DNA from 3 places in the Heliomicrobium gestii genome. Region 1 is predicted to be linked to each of the others. Evidence: riboswitches for the same ligand, from Rfam matches in the RefSeq annotation. Region 1 holds a riboswitch; each other region holds the start of a gene.
The links. Region 1 has a riboswitch for lysine ahead of GTO89_RS09770 (amino acid permease). Riboswitches for the same ligand answer to the same signal wherever they lie in the genome.

Region 1 (4,856 bases):
GAGATAGTAGCTCCCGTAGATGAGCAGCAGAACCGGAATGCCGGCGTAGAGGACGATCTGTTGGGACGGGTCGAAGTAGAGGCTGACGATGACGCCGATGTTCAGGATCGCCGCCACGATCGGCACCAGCGGGTAGAGGGGCGTGCGGAAGGCCAACTGGTCGGCAGAACCGCCGAGACGGGTGTATTCGCGACGGAAGCTGATCTGGCACCAGGCGATGATGATCCAGATCAAGCAGCCTGTAAGACCTGTGCTGGACATGAGCCAGAGGTAGACCGTATCGGCGGCGTAGTGTTCTGTGAGCAAGGACAGGCAAGCCAGCGCCAGGGTGAAGATCACGCCGTAGAAGGGAACGCCGCGGCTGTTGAGGCGGCCGAGCCAGGAGGGCGCCTGTTTCTCTTTGGCCATCGACCAGAGCAGTCGCGAGCAGGCGTAGAGCGCCGAGTTGCCGGCAGAGAGGGCCGACGTGAGGACGACAAAGCTCATCACATGCTGGGCAAAGGGGATGCCGATCCGGCCGAAGACGGTGGCGAAGGGGCTCTCCTGCACCCCGGCCTCGGCCCAAGGGATCGTGCCGGCCAGAACGGTGACGGCGAGAACGTAGAAGATGACGATGCGCAGGCTGATCCCGCGGATCACCCGGGGGACATGCTTGCCCGGCTCTTCGCATTCGCCGGCGGCGATGCCGACCAGTTCAGCGCCCTGAAAGGAGTAGACGACGCCGATCATCGTCAGGAAGACTGCGTAAAAGCCGTTGGGAAAAAGACCTTCACCGCCGGTCTGGAAGTTGGAAAGACCGATGGCCCCTTCATTTCCTGTAAAACCGAAGATCAGACCGGCGCCGGCGATAATGAAGCCGATGATGGCGACCACTTTGACGCTGGCGAACCAGAATTCCGCTTCGCCGTAGGCCTTGACGGAGATCAGATTTAAGAGCGCCAGAGAGACAGCAAAGACGGCGCACCAGATATAGACATCGACCTGGGGAAACCAGTTGTGCATGATCATGCCGGCGGCGGTGAAGTCAGCGGCGATGCAGAGCGCCCAGTTGACCCAGTAGAGCCAGCCGGTCGTGTACCCGGCGGCAGGGGAGATGAAGCGGGAGGCGTAGCTTTGGAAGGAGCCGGCGACCGGCATGGCGACGGCCAGTTCGGCCAGACAGAGCAGGACGAGGAACATGATCAAGCCGCCGGCGGCGTAGGCCAGGATAGCGCCGAAGGGGCCGGCCTGGTGGATCGTCTGGCCGGAGCCGAGGAAAAGGCCGGTGCCGATGGTGCCGCCGACTGAGATCATCATCAGGTGGCGAGATTTCATGTCACGGCGGAGTCCCTGTTTTTCCGGGATCAACTGCTCTGGATTTACGGTGGGCGTTGTCATTTGCGTACCTCCAATGTTTGATGTGGGATACGATTGTACTGATGTAGGGGGGACGCTTCGCTTGTGTCGGTGGTCGCTTCGGTGTGCCGTTGCTGTTGTGGTATCCCTGGCCATGGCGATTTGGGGGATGTTTGACAACAAAAAAATGGTTGTGAACACCATCACAACCATTTCCGCAGTTCTCCGACTACAGTCTGGCGATAGCGCTCCACCTCACCGGGTGACAGTCATGTCCCTCTTCAAGACATGCCCAGCGGCCGCTTTTCCCGTAAAGACGGTCGCTTCGGCGGAAACGCCTTTCCAGTCCGGTCATCGCCCGGGGAACTCCTGGACTGTACTTTTCGTCATCCGCGCCTCTATCGTATCTTCTATTGTTATGTAAAAAATTTAATACAAAGCATCGATAGTGTCAATGAGAATATACATGCAGCTTGATCGAATAATTATACAACATGTTAAGAATGTTAATTTTACACAAAAAAAGTGTCGATTTTACCATGGACAGGGGCGTTTTCGCTATAATCGATACGTTCACGACAAGACTCCGTACCATGCCGTTGAGAATGCGGAAATCAAGTCGCGCGCCTTATTCGGTTCAAAAAATATAGCGATCCCGGTGTTTTTTCAGGTATTATAGAAATATGACTAGCTGCCATGAAAAGACCCGGACTTTGATTACATGATGTGGAGAGAGAAAAGGATGTGCCAAAAAAGCATGGGCGCCGAACCGAATGCGAACGGGGCAAGCCTTGACAGCGCGCCGGAGCGGAAGACCTTCAACCGCTCTGAATACTACATCAACCGGGAATTGAGTTGGCTTGAGTTCAACCAACGGGTGCTGGAAGAGGCCCTAGACAGGACCAACCCGTTGCTGGAGCGCTTGAAGTTCTTGGCGATCGTCAGTTCTAACCTGGATGAGTTCTTCATGGTGCGCGTTGCCGGCGTGCAGGATCAGAAGGAAGCGGGACTGCAGAAAAGGGATCCCTCCGGGTTGACGCCGTCAGCGCAGTTGAAGTTGATCGCCGAGCGGACCCACCGCATGGTCGAGGATCAGTACGCCCACCTGATGAACAACCTCCTGCCGGAATTAAAAGAAAAAGGGATTCATTTTTTGCGGTGTCAGGAGCTGAATCGCAATCAGCGGATCTTTGTGGAGAACCACTTTGAGCATGTCATCTATCCTGTCTTGACGCCGCTGGCTGTCGACCAGAGCCGGCCCTTTCCGTTGCTGGCGAACAAAAGTCTCAACATTGCCGTCTATTTGGAACCGGAAAACAACCTGGCGACCAAGCGGCAGCTCTTTGCCGTTGTCCAGGTGCCTTCTGTGCTGCCACGCTTCATTGAGGTTCCTTGCGCAGACGGCGAAGCCTTCGTCTTGCTTGAAGACCTGATCAAGAGCCAGTTGGAAGTGCTCTTTCGGGGCAACCATATCCTTCATTCATCCACCTTCCGGATCACCCGCAACGCCGACCTCACCGTCGATGAGGAGGGGGCCGAGGATCTCCTGGAGGCCATCGAGAAAGAGCTGCAGAAACGCAAGTGGGGCGCCGAGGTGCGCCTGGAGGTGGAGGCTGGCGTCAGCCCGGCCATCCGGGAGTACCTGAAGGCTGATCTGGAATTGGACGATGAGGACATCTATACCGTCCCCGGCCCATTGGATCTGACCGTGTTCTTGCGCATCGTCGACCTGCCCGGTTACGACAATTTGCGCCATGAGAAGATGACGCCCCAGGAGCCGGAAGACCTGGTCGGCGAGAAAAACATCTTTGCCGCTATCGCCAAAAAGGATATCCTCTTGCACCACCCCTATGAGTCGTTCGATCCCGTCGTCGAATTGGTCGCCCAGGCCGCGCGGGATCCGCGGGTGCTGGCGATCAAGCAGACTTTGTACCGGGTAAGCGGCGACTCGTCCATCGTCAAGGCTCTGGCAGAGGCGGCCCGCAAGGGCAAACAGGTGACGGTGCTGGTGGAACTGAAAGCGCGCTTTGATGAGGAGAAGAACATCGCCTGGGCCAAAACGCTGGAGAAGGCCGGGTGCCATGTCATCTACGGGCTGGTGGGCTTGAAGACGCACGCCAAGATCATCCTCGTGGTGCGCCAGGAGGAAGGGACGATCCGGCGCTATGTTCACCTGGGCACCGGCAATTACAACGACGCGACAGCGCGCTTCTATACTGATTTTGGTCTGCTGACCTGCGCCGAAAGTTTTGGCGCTGACGCCACCGACTTTTTTAACGAGGTGACAGGTTACGCCGTGCCGGCCCAGTGGCGGGAGATCGAGGCGGCGCCGCTGGGTCTTCGCAAGAAGTTTTACCGGCTCATCGAGCGGGAGATCGAGGCGAGCACGCCTGAGAAACCCGGCCGCATCATTGCCAAGATGAACTCGCTCACAGACGAGCGCATGATCCAGATGCTCTACCGCGCATCCTGCGCCGGCGTGCAGATCGACCTCATCGTCCGGGGCATCTGCTGTCTTCGTCCGGGGATTCCCGGCGTGAGCGAGAATGTCCGTGTGACCAGCATCGTCGGACGTTTCCTGGAACACCACCGGGCCTATTACTTCCAAAACGGCGGCAGTGAAGAGATCTACCTGTCAAGCGCCGACTGGATGGACCGCAACCTGGACCGGCGCGTGGAACTGCTTTTCCCTGTCAAAGCGCCGTCCCTGGCCCAGCGGGTAAAGGCCACTCTGGAGATGATGCTGAAAGACAACATCAAGGCGCGCCGTCTGCTTCCCGATGGGACCTACGTGCGGGTTTGCCGGGAGGGAGAGGAGGTCCTGCAGAGCCAGGTTTACTTCCTCAAGCATTCAAAGCGCAGGGGCGGACGCAGCGCTAGGCGGAACCGGACGTTGACCACTTCTCCCGTTAATCCGGAGAACGGCAAGGAATCGGGTGAGGAGAACGGAAAGAAACTGTTGCATTAAGGCGAAGAAAAGAACAAGATTTCGATTCGATAAAAAGTAAAAAACAAACGCAAAAACAGCGGGCAATCCCGAACCAGGATTGCCCGCTGTTTTTGCGTTTTAGCTTGTCTATGCGCTTTTGTTTATACGGGAACTGCAGCGGTTCATCCACCCGCCTGGGCGGAGACGAGAAGATTCCGATTGAAGACTTTTTTGAAGTCCGGCGCCACCTTGTAGGCGTCGCAGATCTCCAGATCGGCCGAGTCGCGGGTGCGGGCGATAAGGTGCACGTTTTCCACATGCTGGTGCATGCGCACCTCGCTGACAACGCCAGCCTCGCTGCGCTCTAAGGCTTCGGCGATGCGCAACAAGACGCCGAGCTTGCGAATCGTCCGGCCGTCCTCATCGCTGAGGATGTCCTTATAGGAGAGAAGATTCCCGGAAAAGGATTTGGTGTGGGCCATGGCGACAAAAGCGGCCATTAGGATTTCCCGGTGGGTCAGGCCGTTAAGGCGGGTGCTTGTGATCAGGTAAAAGCTGTGCTTGTGGTGATCGTAGTAGTTGACCTGGATTC
Region 2 (4,856 bases), on a different contig from region 1:
TTACAGGGGGAACCTGCCGGACCGTAAGAGTGTCTCCGCTTCCGTGGCTGTTTCAGGCGTCATTAGGATCTTTTCGACTCATCCGGTTCTCGAGGATGACCCTTCAGTTGTCTATATTCTTATCTCTGATTCTTATTCAGCCGGCGGGATGCAGCGCCGGGCCTCATGTGACAGCCGATGCGGCTGTGCTCATGGATGCCGCGACAGGCAAGGTTCTCTTTGAGCGGCAATCCCACCAGGCGCGCCCACCGGCTTCGACGACGAAGATTGTGACGGCGCTGCTGGGATTCGAGTATGGTGATCTGGAGGATGAGGTGATCATCAGCCAAAAGGCCGGTAGTACCGGCGAGGCCAGCATTCACCTCTTCCCCGGCGAGCGGGTCGCCCTGGGCGATCTGCTGACAGGCGCCCTGGTCCGTTCCGGCAATGACGCCTGTGTCGCCATAGCTGAACATGTCGCCGGCAGTGAAGAGTTTTTCACCCTCTGGATGACGGCCAAATCGCGCATCATGGGGGGGCAGACCAGCCAGTTTTTCAATACCAACGGATTGCCGCACAAACAGCACTGGTCCAGCGCCTATGACCTGGCCATCGTCGCCCGGGAAGCGATGCGGCGGCCCGAGTTTGCTGCCGCCGTGAAAAGCCGCCATGCTCAATTAAAAAAACGGCAGGGCTGGCCCCGGGAAATCAAGAACACAAACGCCTTGCTCTGGACCTATCCCTTTGCCGACGGCGTAAAAACGGGGACGACCCGCGCGGCGGGCGCCTGCCTGGTCGCTTCTGCGACGAAAAACAACATTCAATTGATCGCTGTCGTGCTTCATTCAGATGATCGTTTTGGCGACAGTCAGCGGCTCTTTGAATACGGTTTTAACCTGACGCGGTGAACCGGGAACATTCCCGGTCTTTTTCATCACCGCCGCGAGCGCGCGCCTCATCGGATGGGCGCAGGGGATTCGCACCGTTGACATCAAGACGCCGGGCTGATACACTTCGGGGTACTTAAGCGAAAGCGCCCGTCCACAATCCTTGCGGGCGGGATGAATCGGAAATGGGCTTCTTGGATGCCTTCAGGAGGAAGAAAATGGTTGACAAGACAGTGTTGCCAAACGGAGTCCGGATAGTGATGGAGCCGATTTCCCATGTGCGTTCTGTGGCGATGGGTATCTGGGTGGCTACCGGATCGAGAGATGAAGATCCCGCCTTGACGGGTGTTTCCCACTTTATTGAACACATGCTGTTTAAAGGGACAGAAAAGCGCACGGCCAAGGACCTGGCGGAAGTGCTGGAAGCCGTCGGCGGCCAACTGAACGCCTTTACCTCGAAAGAATACACCTGCTACCACGCCAAGGTGCTTGACGAGCATTTCGACCTTGCCCTCGATGTGCTGGCCGATATGTTTTTTCACTCCCGTTTTGAAAGCGATGACATCGAACGGGAACGCAGGGTGATTTTAGAAGAAATCAAGATGTATGAGGACTCTCCCGACGAACTCGTTCATGACCTGCTGTCTGAGGCCATGTGGCCGGTCAGCGCCTTGGGACGGTCGATCCTGGGCACCGTCGATTCGATCCAGGGGATGGGAAGAGAGCGCATGCTCAGCCATTTCCAGTCCGAGTACACTGCCGATCGGACCATCATCGCCATTGCCGGTTCTATTGACCCTGAAAAGACGCTTGAGAAGGTAAAGGGCTATTTTGCTTCCATGGCGAAGACGAAGCAAATCTACCGTCGCCCCCAGCCGGAGATGAGCTACAAGAGCGTCTTTGAGCATAAGGACGTGGAACAAGTCCAGATCTGCCTGGGCGCCCAAGGCCTCTCCCAGGAACACCCCGACATCTATGCCATGCATGTCCTGAACAATGTCATCGGCGGGGGCGCCTCATCCCGCCTGTTCCAAGAGATCCGCGAGAACCGCGGCCTCGCCTATTCGGTCTACTCCTTCCATTCCGCCTTCTCCGACGCGGGGATGTTTGGCCTCTATGCCGGAACGAGTCCGGACTTCGCCGAAGAGGTCCTCGAGCTTTCCCTGCGCGAAATGGCCCGTATCCGAGAAGAGGGGATTCGCCCCGATGAGTTGAAGCGAACGCAGGAACAGATCAAGGGCAGCCTTTATCTGGGGTTGGAGAGCGTCAACTCGCGGATGACGCGTTTAGGTAAATCAGAAGTCTGCTACAACCGCTTCGTCCCGCCGGAAGAGGTGATCGAGCGGGTTTACGCGGTGACGCTCGATGATGTGACCAAGGTGGCCCGCGAACTCTGGACGCCGGAGTTATGCGCCCTCGCGGTCGTCGGCGCCAAGCCGCTGAAAGTGGAACTGGCCGATCTGCTGAAAAAAACAGGATGGTAAAGGCGCAAACCGGTCGTTGAAAAGGCCTCGACTCGCTTCTATCTTCCGGTCCTGCTGCGTATAGTGGGATAGGGGGACAAGGAGGGGGGGCGCCGATGCGTCTCAGCGAACTGGTGGGCAAGGAGATCGTCAATCTGATAACAGGGGAGCGCCTCGGCGCTGTCGGCGATTCCGATCTGGTCATCGATGAGTCGAGCGGCGAGATCGACGCCATCATTCTGCCGCCACGAGGCAACTTTGGCGGCTTTTGGTCTGACCGAGAACCGCTGATCATCCCATGGGACGCCATCGTCAAGGTGGGCGCCGAGGTGGTTATCGTTGAACTGGACGATACATACCGGCGAACAGCGTCTCGCCGTTTTCCCTTTTAAATTGTCACAGTGGTTGACGGCCAGGGATGTCCCATGATACCATCTTCCTAATGAACTGAATATACCTCCCAGTGGAGAGGTAGAGGCGCGGTCTGTCAAGAGTACCTGGAGGAGTCCGACGGTGGACGATGATACCGGAGGGAAAGGGGCAACCGCCGAAGTCTGGAGCAACCGTATTGCGCCCAGGCTGGGGCCGGGCATAAGATGTTCGGAACTGCCATCTGGTGATTCGACCGGATGGAGCGCTATCCAATCGTACGGGGACGGTGGAAACCAGCTTCCGAATGTTACTTTTTGGGGGCACCGCCTGAACTCCATGCGGTGTTCCCTTTTTGTATTCTTTTTAGTGGGGGATGGGTCATGTCAGAGAGGATCCGAGTCCTGGTCAGCGGCGCCAGGGGGAGAATGGGCCGAGAGGTAGTCAAAGCGGTCCTGGGAGACGAATCGTTGGCACTGGTGGCTGCCGTCGATCACAACGGCATGGGGGAAGACGCGGCTGTCCTGGCTGGTCTGCCGGCTTGCGGAGTCCTGTTGCAGGGCGATCTGACCGCAGCGATTGCCGAGACGCGGCCTCAGGTAATGGTGGACTTTACCAATCCGGCGTCGGTTCTGGAAAACGTGCGCACGGCGCTGGCGGCGCGTGTCGCGCCTGTCGTCGGAACGACAGGCCTTTCGACAAAAGATATGGAAGAGATCGCCGATTGGGCCGCCGCCAACGAAACAGGCTGCCTGATCGCGCCAAACTTTGCCATCGGCGCGTTGTTGATGATGCGCTTCGCCCGCGACGCCGCCCGCTTCTTCCCGAACGTGGAGATCATAGAGTACCACCATGATCAAAAGCTGGATGCGCCCTCTGGGACGGCGATCAAGACAGCGGAGTTGATCCGGGAGGAGCGGCAGGCGATCCGGCAGGGGCACCTGCAGGAAGAAGAAAAAATCGCCGGTTCCCGTGGCGGCGACTTTGATGGGATGCGGATACACAGCGTCCGCCTGCCGGGACTGGTCGCCCACCAGGAGGTCATCTTCGGCGCCCTGGGCCAGACCCTGTCGATCCGTCACGACTCCATCAGCCGTGAATCCTTTATGCCCGGCGTGTTGGAGGCCATTCACCGGATCGGCGCCTGCAAGGGTCTGATCTACGGGCTCGACAAGCTCATCTTTTAATTGAAGAGTCCATTCCGCTATCGCCGCAATGCTCTTTGACAACGACATCCTGCACACCTCTGCGCCGGACTCTCATATATTAACAAAGAGTTTCACTGTTTCTGGTGGAGGAGGTTTTGAACACCCATGACGACCCTTCAAGGAATCCCATTGGTGGTGATGGGAGGGGACGCGCGGGATCAGATCCTCGTACGCCGCTTGGCTGAGCGGGGCGCGACGGTTGATGTGATCGGTTTGCCTGTAGAGGAAACGGGACGGGTGCGAGGCATGGCAGATATCCCGAAAGCGCTGGCGGGAAAAGCGGCGCTCCTCCTGCCCATGCCAGGGGTTGACCTTGAGGGTCGCGTCTATGCGCCGCTCCATCATCAGCCCTTGCGCTTAGAGAGGGACCATTTGGCCTTGCTGAGGCCCGGCAGTCCTATCTTTGTCGGCGTTGCCCGTCCGAATCTGCGGCTGTTGGCCCAGTCCAATCAACTTCCCCTGGTCGAGGTGGCTGAACTGGACGAATTGGCGATCCTGAACTCGGTGCCCTCGGCCGAGGGCGCTCTGCAGATCGCCATGGAGGAACTGCCGATCACGATTCACGGCAGCCGCAGCCTGGTGCTCGGCTTTGGCCGGTTGGGCCTCACCTTGACCCGGCTCTTGCAGGCCATGGGTTCCCGTGTGACCGTCGTCACCCGCGATGGCGGGCACCGGGCCAGAGCTTGGGAAATGGGGGCCATCGCCGAACCTTTTTCCGCTTTGGCCGCTGTCCTGGCGGAGACGGACATCATCTTCAACACCGTTCCGGCCCCAGTGCTGGGCGAAGGGGAACTGGCCGCCACAAGCCGTGAAGCCTTGATCATTGACCTGGCCAGCGCGCCGGGAGGGACCGATTTCGAAGCGGCTCGCCGCTTGGGAATCCGGGCGCTGCTCGCCCCCGGCCTGCCGGGGAAGGTGGCGCCGAAGACGGCCGGGGAAATCCTGGCCCG
Region 3 (4,856 bases), on a different contig from region 1:
CCCATTTCTGCAAGGAACCGTTCTGCAAACCGATATGTACCGTCCCGCCATCGGGCGAATGATGGAGGGCATTGCTCAAGATATTGACGACGATTTGGGTCAGCCGATCGGGATCAGCGGTGATCCAGCAGGGCGCCTCCGGGACGGTCAGCCTCAGTTCCACCTTGCGGAGTTCTGATTCCACCGAAAAGATCTCCACAATCCGCCGGAGCAGGGCTGTCACATCGGTGGGACAGAGACAGAGGGGCAGTTTTCCCGCCTCTGCCAGGGTTAGCTGCCGCAGATCATCGACAAGGCGATTGAGCCGGATGACTTCGTCCTGAATCGGCAGGATCGTTTCGATCGACGCCGGCAAGACGCCTTGCTGAATCGACTCCAATTGCCCTTGGATGATCGTCAGCGGTGTCCGCAACTCGTGGGCCACGTCGGCGACGAGATTGGTGCGGATCTGTTCCCCCCGCTGCAAGGCCTCGCTCATCTCATTGAAGGCTTGGATGACCGCCCCCACCTCGTCCTGCGACTGGACCGGCAGACGCAGATCGAACCGCCGCTTTTTTATTTCCCGCGTGGCCCCAGCCATCTGAAGCAACGGTTTCGTTAAGTACCTGGCCAGGAGATAGGTTACCATGACGGCAATCACCGTACTGGCCACGATGGAGATCAAAAAGGTGTCCAGAAGCGACGAGGAAACCCTGTCACGGATGCCGTCGGTGGGGCTGCGGGACATCATCCACAGCCTGCCGACCTGCCGTTCTTCCACGATGATGGGAATGAGATTCCCCTTGTTTTCAAAATCAATATTCCGCCAGCTGTCGCCTGCGCCGCGGGGCCATGCGGCGATGGGGTTGTTCTGTTCATCAAAAAGGGCCATGGTCGTCCGCGCCATGCGCTTATCCCGCTGCGGTCGCTGAGACAACATCGGCAGCATGTATTCTTCGACGCCGTTCCAACTTTCCCCGTGGCTGATGTAGTACTCGGCCAGCGAATTCAGGATCTCGTCGGCCACCTGTCGCTGGACCAAATTGTCATAGCGGTTGAAGATGGCGTTCGTCGCCGTCAGGGAGAGGGTAAAGTAGACGCCCGATAAAGAGAGGACGATCAACAAAGCCCCCAGGAACAACTTGCTTCGCAACTGCATCCCATCACCGCCTATAGCCGTTCTGCAAACTTGTAGCCGATGCCGAATACGGTGAGGATGTAGCGGGCCTCTCCCGGTGAATCGCCGATTTTTTTGCGCAGGTTGCTCACATGGGTGTCGACTGACCGCTCATAGTTGACATAAGCGTCGCCCATGACGATGCGCATCAGCTGCAGCCGGCTGTAGACGACACCCGGTCGCTGGGCGAGGGTCTGCAGGATCTTGAACTCCGTCGCTGTCAGTGGGAGGGGACTGTCGCGCAGATAGGCTTCGAATTTATCGTTGTCAATGACGAGGTCTCCCCGGCGGACGATATTCCCTTCCCCCGCAGGGGTTCCGTCGGTTCCCATGTCATATCGGCGCAACACCGAACGGATGCGCGCCACCAACTCCCGGAGGCTGAAGGGCTTTGTGACATAGTCGTCAGCGCCTGTCTCCAGCCCGAGCACCTTATCCCCTTCGTCGACACGGGCCGTCAACATGATGATCGGGATTTTCGATTGGGCGCGGATTTCCCGGCAGATGGCAAGGCCGCTTTTTCCCGGGAGCATCCAGTCCAGCAGCACCAGTTGGGGCGATTGTTCACTCACCATATGCAATGCCTGCGAACCGTCCGTGGCCTGCAACACCCGGTACCCTTCGGCCTCGAGAAAGGCGCTGACCATGTCCAGGATTTTGGGCTCGTCATCTACGACGAGGATGGTGATCGTCATCGATATCACTCCCCTTGCAGCGGAACGGTTCATCGCCGATTCGGCCACAGTCAGTATTCTACAAAAGAGTCTTTAAGATTTTTATAAGATTCGGGTAAAACCGTCGCCGGGGGATAAAAAGAAAAACGGCGGCATGATCGCCACCGTTATCGTGATGCTTCCGTGATTATCGGTTGTTTTTTTCGGCCGTGGTGTCAGCGGCATCGTCGGTTCCCTGGCGTTCCGCTTGGGCCTCGGAGGATTGATTCATCGATTCGATCATCATCTCGTAGAATTTTTCCGACATGTGCTTCACCACCTTTCGTTGGCACCCGTCAAAACTCTTTACCGCTGGAGATAAGGGGGGATCCGGTCGTTGCGGATCAGGTCGTCGAGGCTCTCGCGCTCGACGACGACAGCCCCTTTGCCCTCACGGGCAAAGACGACAGCGGGACGGCCGATGCGGTTGTAGTTCATGGACATGGTGTAGTTGTATGCGCCGGTGCAGGAGACGGCCAGCACATCGCCGCTCTCCACCTTCGGCAAGGACACATCCCAGAGCAGCATGTCGCCGGATTCGCAGCACTTGCCGGTAATGGAGACAACCTCTTCGTTCTCCTGGGTGGCCTTGTTGGCCAGCATGGCCTCGTAGCGGGAGCCGTAGAGGGCCGGACGGGGGTTATCGGTCATGCCGCCGTCAACGGCGACATACTTGCGGACACCGATGATCTCCTTGACAGAGCCGATCGTATAGAGGGTTGTGCCGGCCGTAGCCACAATGGAACGGCCCGGTTCGACGAGGACCTTCGGTGTGGGCAGGCCCCGTTTTTCCGCTTCCAGCGCGACGGCGGAGAGAACGATGCGGGCATAGTCGGCCACATCGGCCGGGGTGTCGGCGTCGGTGTAGCGGATGCCGAAACCGCCGCCCAGGTTCAGGATCGCCGTTTCCGCCCCTGTCTCACGGCGAATCTCGTCGACGAAGGTCATCATCACCTCAGCGGCATAGCTGAAGGATTCCAATTCGAAGATCTGGGAGCCAATGTGGCAATGGATGCCGTCATAGATCAGGTTGCCGAGGGCCAAGACGGCTTTGACGCCGGCAAGGGCTTGGCCGGTGGGCAGGGTGAAACCGAATTTGGAGTCGATCTGACCGGTGCGGATGAACTCATGGGTGTGGCAGTCAATGCCGGGGGTGATGCGCAACAGCACCCGCACTCGGGCGTCCAGTTCGCCGGCAATGGCGTTCAGCAGATCGGCTTCATAGAGGTTGTCAACGACGATGTGGCCGACACCGTACTCGATCGCCTGCCGCAGTTCGGCCGGCGTCTTGTTGTTGCCGTGGAAATAGACCTTTTCCATAGGAAATCCGGCGCGGCGGGCCGTGTACAGTTCGCCGCCGGAGACGACGTCAAGGCCCAGTCCTTCCTGTTCCACCAGGCGGCACATGGCCATGTTCATAAAGGCTTTGGAGGCGAAGAGCACCTCCCCGGCGCCGGAGGCGCTGAAAGCCTCGTAGTACTTCCGACAGTTTTCCCGCAGGTGGGCTTCATCCATAACATACAAAGGACTGCCAAACTGTTTGATCAGGTCTGTGGCGTCACAGCCCCCAATGGCCAAATTTCCCCGCTCGTTGATGGCGGCAGTTCCGTGTAGTTTCAATGCAGCCGACTCCCCTCATCACAATGTGCTTTGTTTCATTTATATGGTCTGTGGGAAAATTTGGCAGAACCCCAGGCAAAACAAAAACCGCCAGGGTCATTCCCCGGCGGCGGTTTGCGCATACGCCTGCGAATGCCTCTCTCCCTTTCCCATACAACCCGTAAGATAGCGCTCCACCGTGGAACCTTCATCATCCGGCACAAGCGGCCGGAGTCTGAAGTGGGAATGTTCCCCGGTGACAGTCCTGCAGTTCTTCACTGCAGACCCAGCCCAGGTGTGGCAAACCTGGACTTCGGCGGTCATCCCTTTCCCTCCGTTGCCCTGTCCATGCCATTGGACCTTCCCGGAGTTACTCTTGATCAACCGCGCCTCTACCTCACCTCAATGGAGATGAGGCATCTATGAACTTGTGGTGAACTTGAACCCATCTTAGCATGCGAAAAAAAGGCTGTCAAGGCGTTAGAATCTTCCTCCGTCCCTGTTCCCGGCGTCACCGTTTCCAGTGAGAAGGTCGCTGTGTCCGTCAAAGCAGTCACCGGATCGTACCGTCGGGTTTACAGGTGGATCGTCATTCCTTCCCGGGCCGCCAGGCAATCGGGATAGACGGCCTTCGCCAACGACTCGATCCGCGCCAGATCGGCATCGGTTCGTTCCATGGCATGATGGAAAAGGATCAGTTGCTTCGCCCCGGCCGCTCGGACCAGTTTGACGCCTTCCTGCCAGGTCGAATGCCCCCAGCCCTTGCGGGGAGGGCTGGCTTCACTGCCGTCATACTCCCCGTCAGTGTAGCAGGCGTCATAGATGACGAGATCGGCGCCGGCGATGAATGCCTGCAACAGTGGATCGTTCCATCCATCATGTTCCGTGTCGCTCAGGTAGCAGCAGGAGCGTCCCCCCTGTTCGATCCGGAAAGCCAGGCATTCATCGGGATGGTTGGTCAAGACGGTCCGCACAGTGACGCCGTCGTCAAGCTCCAGGACTTCGCCACCCCGTAGATCACAAAAGTCAAACTGCGCGCCCATGGTGTCGAGAAGGACTGGAAAATAGGGGGGCTGCATCTGCCCCCGGAACAGTTCCTCAAAAGTTCGTCCCAGCTTCGCCTGCCCATACAGGGTGAAGCGGTTTTGTCCGGCAAAGGCCGGTCCGAAGAAGGGAAAGCCCTGGATGTGATCCCAGTGCAGATGAGAGATGAGGAAGATCCCCTGCACCGGGCCATCACTCTGTCTGCGAAGCGCCTGTCCCAGGTGATAGAGGCCGGATCCCGCATCGATGATGAAGTCGCGATCTCCGATCCGCACCTGAACACAGGGGGTGTTGCCGCCGAATTGGGTGGTCTGCGGCCCCGGGATGGGCAAGGAACCCCTCAC

Region 2: it holds a riboswitch for lysine, as region 1 does, so the genes downstream of both, dapB (4-hydroxy-tetrahydrodipicolinate reductase) here and GTO89_RS09770 (amino acid permease) in region 1, are expected to answer to the same signal.
Region 3: it holds a riboswitch for lysine, as region 1 does, so the genes downstream of both, lysA (diaminopimelate decarboxylase) here and GTO89_RS09770 (amino acid permease) in region 1, are expected to answer to the same signal.

Annotation. Positions count from the first base shown of each region.
Region 1 is NZ_WXEX01000007.1:101,339-106,194, reverse strand. It holds gene GTO89_RS09770 (amino acid permease) at 1-1,377, opposite strand, end outside; lysine riboswitch at 1,571-1,744, opposite strand; gene GTO89_RS09765 (RNA degradosome polyphosphate kinase) at 2,078-4,303, shown strand; gene GTO89_RS09760 (Ppx/GppA phosphatase family protein) at 4,447-4,856, opposite strand, start outside.
Region 2 is NZ_WXEX01000019.1:19,550-24,405, reverse strand. It holds gene GTO89_RS16080 (D-alanyl-D-alanine carboxypeptidase family protein) at 108-887, shown strand; gene GTO89_RS16075 (M16 family metallopeptidase) at 1,085-2,350, shown strand; gene GTO89_RS16070 (YlmC/YmxH family sporulation protein) at 2,446-2,721, shown strand; lysine riboswitch at 2,794-2,977, shown strand; gene dapB (4-hydroxy-tetrahydrodipicolinate reductase) at 3,082-3,885, shown strand; gene dpsA (dipicolinate synthase subunit DpsA) at 4,012-4,856, shown strand, end outside.
Region 3 is NZ_WXEX01000001.1:266,831-271,686, reverse strand. It holds gene GTO89_RS01280 (sensor histidine kinase) at 1-1,138, opposite strand, end outside; gene GTO89_RS01275 (response regulator transcription factor) at 1,150-1,851, opposite strand; gene lysA (diaminopimelate decarboxylase) at 2,176-3,489, opposite strand; lysine riboswitch at 3,648-3,871, opposite strand; gene GTO89_RS01265 (MBL fold metallo-hydrolase) at 4,044-4,856, opposite strand, start outside.